DNA from 2 places in the Psychrobacter sp. PSi21 genome. Region 1 is predicted to be linked to the other one. Evidence: predicted binding sites of a transcription regulator. Region 1 holds the regulator's gene; the other holds the start of a gene.
What was found. The regulator PhoB, encoded in region 1, activates phosphate uptake and scavenging genes when phosphate is short. The targets are predictions, from matches to a motif close to TGTCATNAANCTGTCATAA.
Positions count from the first base shown of each region.

Region 2: a site for PhoB is predicted at 3,141-3,159, ahead of ACFI32_RS06150 (DNA translocase FtsK). Genes of this name have one in related genera too.

Region 1 covers NZ_JBHNYR010000013.1:67,218-72,330, forward strand. Annotated here, with positions in the region: gene phoR (phosphate regulon sensor histidine kinase PhoR) at 1-811, opposite strand, end outside; gene phoB (phosphate regulon transcriptional regulator PhoB) at 821-1,528, opposite strand; gene dtd (D-aminoacyl-tRNA deacylase) at 1,629-2,081, opposite strand; gene asd (archaetidylserine decarboxylase) at 2,209-3,045, shown strand; gene ACFI32_RS10225 (DUF1287 domain-containing protein) at 3,103-3,714, opposite strand; gene ACFI32_RS10230 (HD domain-containing protein) at 3,785-4,390, opposite strand; gene ACFI32_RS10235 (isochorismatase family protein) at 4,534-5,113, opposite strand, start outside.
Region 2 covers NZ_JBHNYR010000006.1:169,847-174,959, forward strand. Annotated here, with positions in the region: gene ACFI32_RS06150 (DNA translocase FtsK) at 1-3,089, opposite strand, end outside; gene trxB (thioredoxin-disulfide reductase) at 3,774-4,796, shown strand; gene aat (leucyl/phenylalanyl-tRNA--protein transferase) at 4,833-5,113, shown strand, end outside.

The DNA of each region.
Region 1 (5,113 bases):
CATTCACAATGCTGTTCATCCGTGCCGTTTGCTGCGTCATCAGTGCCATGCCACGTTGCCACTGCGGGGCGATGTCTGGCTGGTCTGAAAAGGTTTCTAAATAGCCCATCAATACGGTCAGCGGGGTACGCAGCTCGTGCGAGACATTGGCAACGAAGTCGCGGCGCATTTGCTCTAAGTGCTGCAGGCGCGTCACATCATAGATGATCAGCAGCTTTTCACCACCAAAATGGGTCACTTCGCATTTAAGATAGCGGCCTGGTGTTTTCCATGAGACCAAATGAATACCATTGTTGGGCGCGGCGGTGGTTTGGTAATACTCGCGAAACTCAGGCACGGTAATGAGATTAAAGATACAGTTGCCCTGATCGCTGGACTCTAAAGACAATAGGTTTTCTGCGGCTTGGTTCCACCACTCCAGCCCATCGGTGTCATTTAACAAAATCACCGCGTCTTGTAGCGCCAATAGTGAGCTACGAATTTTTTTGACCAGTCCCATCATTTTTTGTTGGGTGATTTTTTCTTGCTGGCGGTTTTGGTAGAGCTGATGTGCCACCACGCTCAGGCCGCCGAGCATGTCAGGCGGTGAGGTATTGGTGGGTTTTTTGACCCATTCATCAAAGGTATGCAGCGCGTACATGCGCCAAAAAATATACAGCAGTAGCGCAATGATGATACTGATCAGTAGATATGATGTGTATAAACCCAGCGCCACGCCCACAGCCAGCGAAAACAGCAGCCAGCGCAGATCTGCCAGCAATAACGCGTAGCGGTGCGTTTGCTGTTGCTCGTCGTCTTTTGGCGTCATCATCAGTTGCTACTATGCCTCGCTTTCGCTCATATTCGAAAAGCGGTAGCCTGTGCCGCGTACCGTCTGGATCAGACCAGCACAGTCATAAGGCTGAAGCAATTTGCGCAAGCGGCGAATATGGACATCAATGGTGCGATCTTCAATATAGACATTACCGCCCCACACTTGATCGAGCAGCTGAGTGCGGGTATAAGCGCGGTCTGGGTGACTCATAAAAAACGCCAGCAAGCGGTACTCAGTTGGGCCGATATCGATCACTTTACCATCAGCACTGACACGCTGGCTTTTTGGGTCAAGGCTCAGGCGCGATACGGTGATCGGCTTGTCAGCTGAGAGCGCGCTACTGCGGCGCAGTACCGCTTTGATACGTGATACCAGCTCGCGGGTCGAAAAGGGCTTGGTAATATAGTCATCCGCGCCCGCGTCTAAGCCGTGCACTTTGTTGTTTTCCTCACCTTTGGCGGTGAGCATGATGACTGGTATCTCAGAGAGCAAGTCATCTTTTTTGAGCATACGGCAAAAATCGATGCCGCTTTTATCGCCGGGCAGCATCCAATCAAGCAAAATCAAGGCAGGACGATGATCCACCACTTGCTGATGCGCCTCAGAGATATCCGCCGCCTGCAAACAGACAAACCCTGCCATCTCTAGTGTCATCACAATCATCTCGCGAATTGCAGGTTCATCCTCAACGATTAAAATCTGCTCACTTTGCATACGGCTGCCTCATGGTTTGGGTATAAAAAACGATAAATACTCGCCACTATGCGCTTATTAAACGGCCTTTTTATGACGACTTGATGACAATTTGACGGTATCACACTTCTAACAAAAAATTCAGGGGGCCATCATTGGCACTCTCAACCAACATAGTAGCACCAAACTGTCCGCACGCCACCTGTGGGTACTGCGTTTTTGCATAGTCGGTCAGCGCGGCAAACAGCGCACGCGCTTTATCTGGTGCCATAGCCTCTTCAAAGTCAGGACGGCGGCCCTTGTTGGTCTTAGCCATCAAGGTGAACTGCGATACCAATAAAAGCCCGCCACCTGCTTGCTGTACGTTATAATCCAGTAGCCCTTTTTTGGCAGGATCATCATGGTTTTCAAAAATGCGGTAAGTGAGTATTTTGTCAATCAAACGCTTGGCGGCTGCAAGGTCATCATCATGCCCCAAACCAATATAAGCCAATACGCCGTGTTCAATCGCACCAACGACGTGTCCCTCGACCGTGACGCTGGCATGACTGACGCGCTGGATCAATGCTTTCATAAATTATCTCCTTAACAGATTGTGGTGGTACAGGCAGCCAACCCGCGTGATAATATAAACTTATCTGTACGTATTTTGATGCGCCGCCATCGGCGTTTATATTAACCTTTACTTTGGTAGCCTTGTTATGACCTTATTTACCACGATCCAGCAATTTGTACCACAGCAGCAGTTGAGCGAAGTGGCTGGGCGCTTGGCCGCCAGTCGCCATCCCTTAGTCAAACGTGCGTTTATCCGTAGTTTTGCCAAAGCCTATCATGTTAAATTAGATGAATATGAGCGTCAAAGCCTCAATGCGTATGACAGCTTTAATGACTTTTTTACCCGCGAGTTAAAAGACGATGCGCGTATCATCGACCCCACGCCAGATGGTATCGTCAGCCCAGCGGACGGCGTCATCTCTCAAATGGGTCAGATCGAAGATTACAAGCTGCTCCAAGCCAAAGACCGTTACTATGACATCGGCCAGCTACTGGCGGACAGTGATGATGGCAGCTACTTTGCCGATGGCAGCTTTGCTACGGTTTATCTTGCACCCAGCAATTATCACCGCGTCCACATGCCGTTTGCAGGTACGCTAACCAAAACGCGCTATGTGCCCGGCACGCTTTTTTCAGTCAATACCACCACCGCAGCCAACATCCCTGACTTGTTTGCGCGCAATGAGCGCTTGGTGTGTTTGTTTGACACCGCTTATGGCAAAGCGGCCGTGGTGATGGTCGGCGCGATGATCGTCGCTGGGATTGAGACCGTCGCGACGGGCAAGATCAGCCGCAGCCCCGACATCCAAGAAGCCACGCATGACATACTATTGGCACAAGGCGATGAGCTGGGACGCTTTTATTTGGGCTCAACAGCGATTGTGATATTACCAAAAGCCGCTGGGGCCATGTGGCAGGTCGATCTGGCACCAACCACCCCAGTACAAATGGGTCAACTGATGGGTATGACCAACCTCGTGTAACCCTCAAATGGCTCTCAGTAATGCACGCTCATCGGCGGCTGGTATGGCGCGGATTGATCATGATTGATACCGAAAATGAGTATGGATGGGGTACTTAAATAAGATATTGGTCTCTTGCGTACCACGGCCAATATTGTGGATGATCAGTGGCGTGCCATCATAGGCGCGCTTGTCTGAGACAATACCAACGTGCGGCAAGTTACTGTCAGGCAACCGCCATGTCACCACATCTCCTGCTTGAAAACTCTTTACATCTGTCGTTGATAACGACTGTCCATGACGGGCAAAAAATGTCTCAAGATTGGGCACGCGGCGATGGTCGATATTTTTATCGGTTGATTTTAGCCCCCAGATTTTGGGGTAAGCAGACCAGTTCTGTTTCATGTCGTGATTGACCAACTGCTGCAAGTCGATATTTTGTAAACGATAGGCACGAATGACCACATCCGTGCAGACCCCCGTCTCTATTGGCACGTCACCACGCGGGAAGTCCAGCTGACGATAAGAGGGATCATAACTGGTAGTAACACCGATTTGCTTTTTGGCATCTTGTGCCAATTTACCACCATTACCAATCGTCTCAGCCGCCTGCGTGAGCGGTGCCAAGCTGAGTAGAACCATCATGGCCACCGAGGTTGCCATGCCTTTACATAGGCGAGTTGCGCTCATAAAATCATCTCTTGAGTTCAAAAATAGTGACAAACAATGTCATGGCTTTGCTGGGTTAAACAGCATCGGCTTACGCATCGATCAGCCATCCTTGCTTGGTCGCATAGTCAATATTGTGTGATAGCCACTTATGAATGGGCGGAAAACTGTCGTGGATAAACGCATGAGCACCCTCGACCTGGCTATGCGTGACCCCAAGCTCACGCCACGTTTTGCCCTCGGTATTTAAGTTGAGTAAAAACGGCAATAAGCGATCCACCACTTTGAGCAGCTCGGTCTCCTTGCTCTTGCCAGTCTCCTGCGCTTCCCAAACCGCGCTCAAATCCGTAATACCATTGCCCCGCTCGCGCTGCAATCTGGCCATGCCCGCACGCTCTTCAACATGCGCGTCCCCGCGCGTCGCAGCATACAAAAATGTATCGCCAGCATCAATCTCACCCAAGTCATGTACCAGCGCCATCTTCAGCAGCTTTTCATGATTGACGTCTAATGTAAACAACTCAGCGATTGACCAGCAGGCCATGGCCAAATGCCAAGAATGTTCGGCGGCGTTTTCTCGCCGCGTGGTCTGGGTCACGTAGCTGCGACGACTGACCCGTTTGAGGGCATCCAGCTCTAATAAAAAATGAGTGACATCATCGATATCAATGCTTGAGTTGGCTTCACTTAATGGCATATATGTTTTCAACTGTTTTTAAATAAAGATAAACAAATGATACCTTGTTAAGCGGCAGAAAAAATAGCGCTTAACGAATTAAGCGCTATCTTTTTGACAGTGGCGGTCACAGAGCAGAACCGCGCGGCGCTGAGATCAGGTGGCTATTTGATCAAATTGCTGATGGTCTTAAACGCAGGGTCTTCGCTGCTGCGGCACAGCTCAAATAAGATAGACTCCACAGTAGTCACCACAGCACCTGCGCGGCGGATACGGCGAATGGCTTGTTTTTTATCATAAGGAAATCGTGAGCCAATGGCATCGGCAATAATCACTGGCTGCATGCCGTTATCCAACAAATCAAGCGCCGTTTGCATCACGCAGACATGCGCCTCAATACCATACACCAGCACCGTACTGCGGTTTTGCTGTGCCAGATAGTGCCATGAGTCATTGTTGTCACAGGCGCTAAAGGTTACTTTGTCAAAACGGGTGCGGTTGGAACCCTCTAATAACTCAAAAATCTCAGGCAAGGTATCACCCAGACCCTTGTTATATTGTTCATTGAGCATAATGGGGATGCCAAGTGCTTGTAGCCCTTGCGTCAATGTGGCGATTTTTTTGGTGATGGCTTCGTGGTCATAGATGTGCGGCATGAGGCGCTCTTGCACATCAACCATCATGGCTTGGGTATTTTCGCGGGCAATGCGATAAGTGCGGTGGGTAATCATGGAAGGCATAATA
Region 2 (5,113 bases), on a different contig from region 1:
CCAGACGCATTGGCTGTACTACCGCCAGGGCTGGTCAGCTCAAAATTGCCCGCCATGTTATCAATATAATCAGGCGCGCCGCGCTCACGCCACGCATCACAGACGCGGTTCACCTCTTCATCACTGACATACGCGCCGTGGACGCGGTCAGGCTCGATTTGACCCGGCCCTAAGAACAACATATCGCCGTTACCCAGCATGTCCTCAGCACCGCCGCTATCCAAGATGGTGCGCGAGTCTACTTTTGAGTTAACCCGTAACGCCGCACGCACTGGAATATTGGCTTTGATCAAACCCGTAATCACATCAACAGACGGACGCTGAGTGGCGAGCATCAAATGAATACCTGCTGCACGCGATTTTTGCGCCAAACGGGTGATTAATTCCTCGGCCTGCTTACCGACCTGCATGATCATATCGGCAAACTCGTCGGCGACAATGACGATCATGGGTAAGGTTTTTAGCTTTGGTGCTTGGTCGATACTGACGCTGTCATTGGGTCGCCACAGCGGATCTATCATTGGCTTGCCTGCTTTTTCAGCGGCGCGCACTTTTTTATTAAACTCATTGAGCTTACGCACTTTAAGCAAGCTCATCAACTGATAACGGCGCTCCATCTCTGCCACACACCATGACAAGCTGCTGGCGGCTTCGGTCATGTCAGTCACCACTGGGGTCAATAGATGCGGAATATCATTGTAATTGGCCAGCTCCAATTGTTTTGGATCAATCAGGATCAAACGCAGCTCATTGGGCGTATATTTGAGCAGCATTGACAGCAGCATGGCGTTCACCAGTACGGATTTACCTGACCCTGTCGTCCCTGCAACCAACATGTGCGGCGCACGCGCAAGGTCGGTGATGATAGGTTTGCCGCCGATATCTTTGCCCATCGCCATGCTGATTTGGGCTTTGGGATCTTTGTAGGTATCCGTGTTTAACAGCTCAATCAAGCGCACCATTTCGCGCTTTTTATTGGGAACTTCGATACCAATATAAGGCTTGCCGGGGATGACCTCGACCACGCGCAATGAGGCCATGGATAAAGAGCGCGCCAAATCTCGCGAGATGCCCGTGACTTTGCTGGCCTTCACGCCTGCTGCCAGCTCTACCTCAAAGCGGGTAACCACAGGGCCGGGGATGGCATTGACCACCTGTGCTTTGACATTGAACTCTTGTAATTTAATCTCAAGCAGGTCAGACAACTGCTCAAGCTCAGCAACGGTATAGCTTGGTTTACGATCAGGATCAGGCGTGTCCAAAATAGACAGCTCAGGAATGGGGGTTAACTTGGCACGATAGGCGGCGGTTTGCATGGACCGTGAGCGACTGCTAAAGGCCGCATCATCATGGATATCAGGCATGATCGGTGCATCATCTTCTGGCATCATATCGGCAATATGATTGCTGGCATCACCTTCTGGCACTGCAAAACTCATGGTTGGTTTTTTACGCGTGTCAGTCGCCGTGTCGCCGTGCTCAGGTTTGATACTCTCTACCTGATGGCTATTGGCTGCTGCCCTTGGTACGGCCTTTGGATCGGTCGGCGGCGTATTGGTCGGCGTCATACTGGGCATGTCATCTGTAGGTGACTCAGCTACTTCAGGTATCTCAGGTGGCAAAGTAATGCGCCGTGCTGGGCGGGTACTGGCGACTGGTGTCTCTGCTCCCTCGGTTGCATCAACAGGCGCAGCATCAGACACTTTAGTGTCGTACGCTTCTATGTTGACACGTGATTTCTTTGCAACCGGTGACTGACGTTCGGTGTCGTCGGTGTCAATTATCGCTTCATCTGATGCGGTAGATACAGGCAGGATACTGTCAGCGGCATGCGCTTCGGCCACACTGTGATTTTCTGCCAGCCATGCGTCAGCCAGCTCGTTGATATCAGCACTACCTGCGACGTCCTGAGCTGCCTTGTTTTGAGCTACCTTGTCTTGACTTTCTGTATCGTAGACAGGCGTATCATTGGCATCATTATGACGAAGCACTTCATTGATAAAGTCGGTATTGGCCGCCTTGCTTGCAGCAGGTATGACTGGGGCTGGGCTATGCGTATCAGGATGGTGCTCGCTGGCCAGCAAATCATCAACAGTACTCGCATCATTCCATGCAAAGCTTGGCTCTACTTTTTGGACAGGCACTGGGGCAGGCTTGGCTACCGTGCTGGTGGTTTTTTGAGGGGTAACAGGTTCTGACGCTGCCATACTTTCAGCGGAATAACTGGCCGCTGCAGTGGCCTCTTCCTCAGCGGCAACGGTTGACTTGGTGCTCGCTTTCAAGCCTGATTTACTTAAAAAATCGGTCAAGGCATTACCAAAACGAGCACTGGTGTCCACAGTCGCGGCTGTTTCACCAGCAGGCTGTAGCGCTAATGGCAACTGTTGTTGGTCGCTATCAGGTTGATTTGATGGTGCTTTGCTGCCTTTTTTCTTCTTGGTGGCAGCTTTACTGCTTACCTCCTTCGCGGCTGGGGTATCGCCTTCATCGATATCATCATTAGATTGTAGCCCTGAACCCAGCCATGACAAATCAGTGATGCGGTCATAAAGCGCCAGCCAATGAATATTAAAGGCAAAGGTGGCGGTAATGATCACAAAAAACGTTAAAAACAGCACACTGCCCCACTGGGTCAACAACTGCGCCAACCGAACCTGTAGCTCAAGGCCAATAATACCGCCTGCAACCCCTTCAAGTGGCGTGGTCGCAGGGTCAGCGATGTGCTGCCATAACGCAGTCAGCTGCGCAAACAGCGCACTAGCGCTTAATATCAAAAACACATAAGCAATGAGTCGCAGCAGCCAAAAAGTCGGCTTGGTCTCCCACCAAATCAGTACCGACTCATAAACCAAGTAAACCAAAAGCCACCACGCGCCAAAGCCAAAAAAGCGATACAGCAAATCAGACAGCCACGCACCCATGGCTCCGCCCATATTGTTGATGGTAGTCATATCACTGCTGATGTGTGACCAGCTGGGATCATTACCCGTATAGGTCAGCAAAATGACAAACAGATAAACTGCCAGTATTACCCCAAGGACGGTAAAAATCCCTTTTTTCAAATATTCAATAAGCGGTGCTGATATCACGTAGAATCTGCCTTGTTATCCATACTAGATTGTCGTCCACGCATGACTAGCCCTAATCATGCTGACATAAAGTTATACAGCGAAGTGTTCATTATAAGGTATATAGCAGGCAACTTATGACGTAAAATACACACTCGGCGCTTCGCAAAAGCTGGTGATTATTGTCGATTAAGTCGTCTATTTTATCACCAGAATAACTTCCTATAATAACAAATACATAGGTCAGCTGGCGACTGTGTTTGCAATAAAGCGCGTAAGAAAATATAACGATGTGCGATAACTGAGTATCAAGTGTTAAATACCCCATCGCGGCGATGTTCAAGAGTCATTTAGGTTAAAAATGTGCCCGAATAAAGGGACTGTTGTGCAGCGACTTGACACTTTGCGCACCTGTGCCCCTCGTAACAATCGTATGCACTTTGATTGTCTTGATATCGGTGTTTATTTTAGCAAACTTGCGCTTTTAGCACTCAGCCCTTATGTTAGTATCACACTTCATAAATCCGTGCGCCATGACGGATGCTTTCATCTGATGATGCATGGCACTAATGACACCGCCAACGCGATAAGCGGTCAACATTTGATGTTTGTATGGGTGGTAATATTGGGTATATTTTCCCAAGCGCCTGTTTACCCCATACGCTACTTTTAATAACACATTATTTTTAATAATAAGGAACCACTATGGCAACTGATAACCTCAGTCCTCGTCACGAAAAACTGATTATTTTAGGCTCAGGGCCTGCAGGCTACGCCGCGGCGGTCTATGCTGCACGTGCCAACCTCAAGCCAGTCATGGTTACCGGCTTACAAGTCGGCGGTCAGCTGACCACCACCACTGAAGTGGACAACTGGCCTGGCGATGCACACGACCTGACTGGCCCTGCCCTCATGGATCGTATGAAAGCGCATGCCGAACGCTTTGGTACTGAGCTGGTTTATGACCATATCAATGACGTCGACTTGAGCAAACGTCCTTTTACCCTAACGGGCGATAATGGCAGCTACACTTGTGATGCGCTGATCATTTCAACAGGCGCTTCTGCCCAGTACTTAGGCCTTGAGTCTGAAGAAAAATTCAAAGGGCTTGGCGTCTCTGCTTGTGCCACTTGTGATGGCTTCTTTTATAAAGACCAAAAAGTAGCGGTCATCGGTGGTGGTAACACAGCGGTCGAAGAAGCGCTGTATTTGTCTAACATCGCCGCTGAGGTGACCTTGGTGCATCGCCGTGACAGCCTGCGCTCAGAAAAAATCTTGCAAGACAAGCTGTTCGAGAAAGCCAAAAACGGCAATGTCAAAATCGAATGGAACCATCAGGTCAAAGAAGTGGTCGGCGATGACATGGGCGTTAATGGCGTGGTCATCGAATCCACCACCGATGGCAGCACCAAAACGCTTGACGTGTTTGGCATGTTTGTTGCTATCGGTCACAAACCCAATACCGACCTATTCGCCGAGCAGTTGAATATGAAAGATGGCTACATTGTGGTCAACAGTGGCTTAAGTGGCAATGCCACCCAAACCAGCATTGAAGGCGTCTTTGCGGCAGGAGACGTGGCTGACCATGTCTACCGTCAAGCCATCACCTCTGCGGGTACTGGCTGTATGGCTGCCCTCGATGCCGAAAAATATCTTGATGCCCTTGGTGAGACCGTCGCCTCTGACCACACCTACGCTTCAACCTTGACTGCCGATCAAGAGGACTGAGTGGACGACTTTTCTGCTGACAACGACCCAGCGGCTATCGATACGTTTATCGGTAGCAGTGCGACGATCTCGCCTGACGCCTTAGCCCGCCTTGGACGTTATGACTTTCCTGCGCCTGCGGATATTGATCCTCAAGGCACAGGGCTGGTCGCTGTCGGTGGCGACTTAGCTATCGACACCCTGCTCTCAGCATACGCGCGCGGCTTGTTTCCATGGTTTAATGCCGATGAGCCCATCGCGTGGTGGTGCCCTGATCCGCGCTGCATCATGCTACCAGCCGACTATCAGCCAAGCAAATCGCTGCGCCGTCAAGCCAA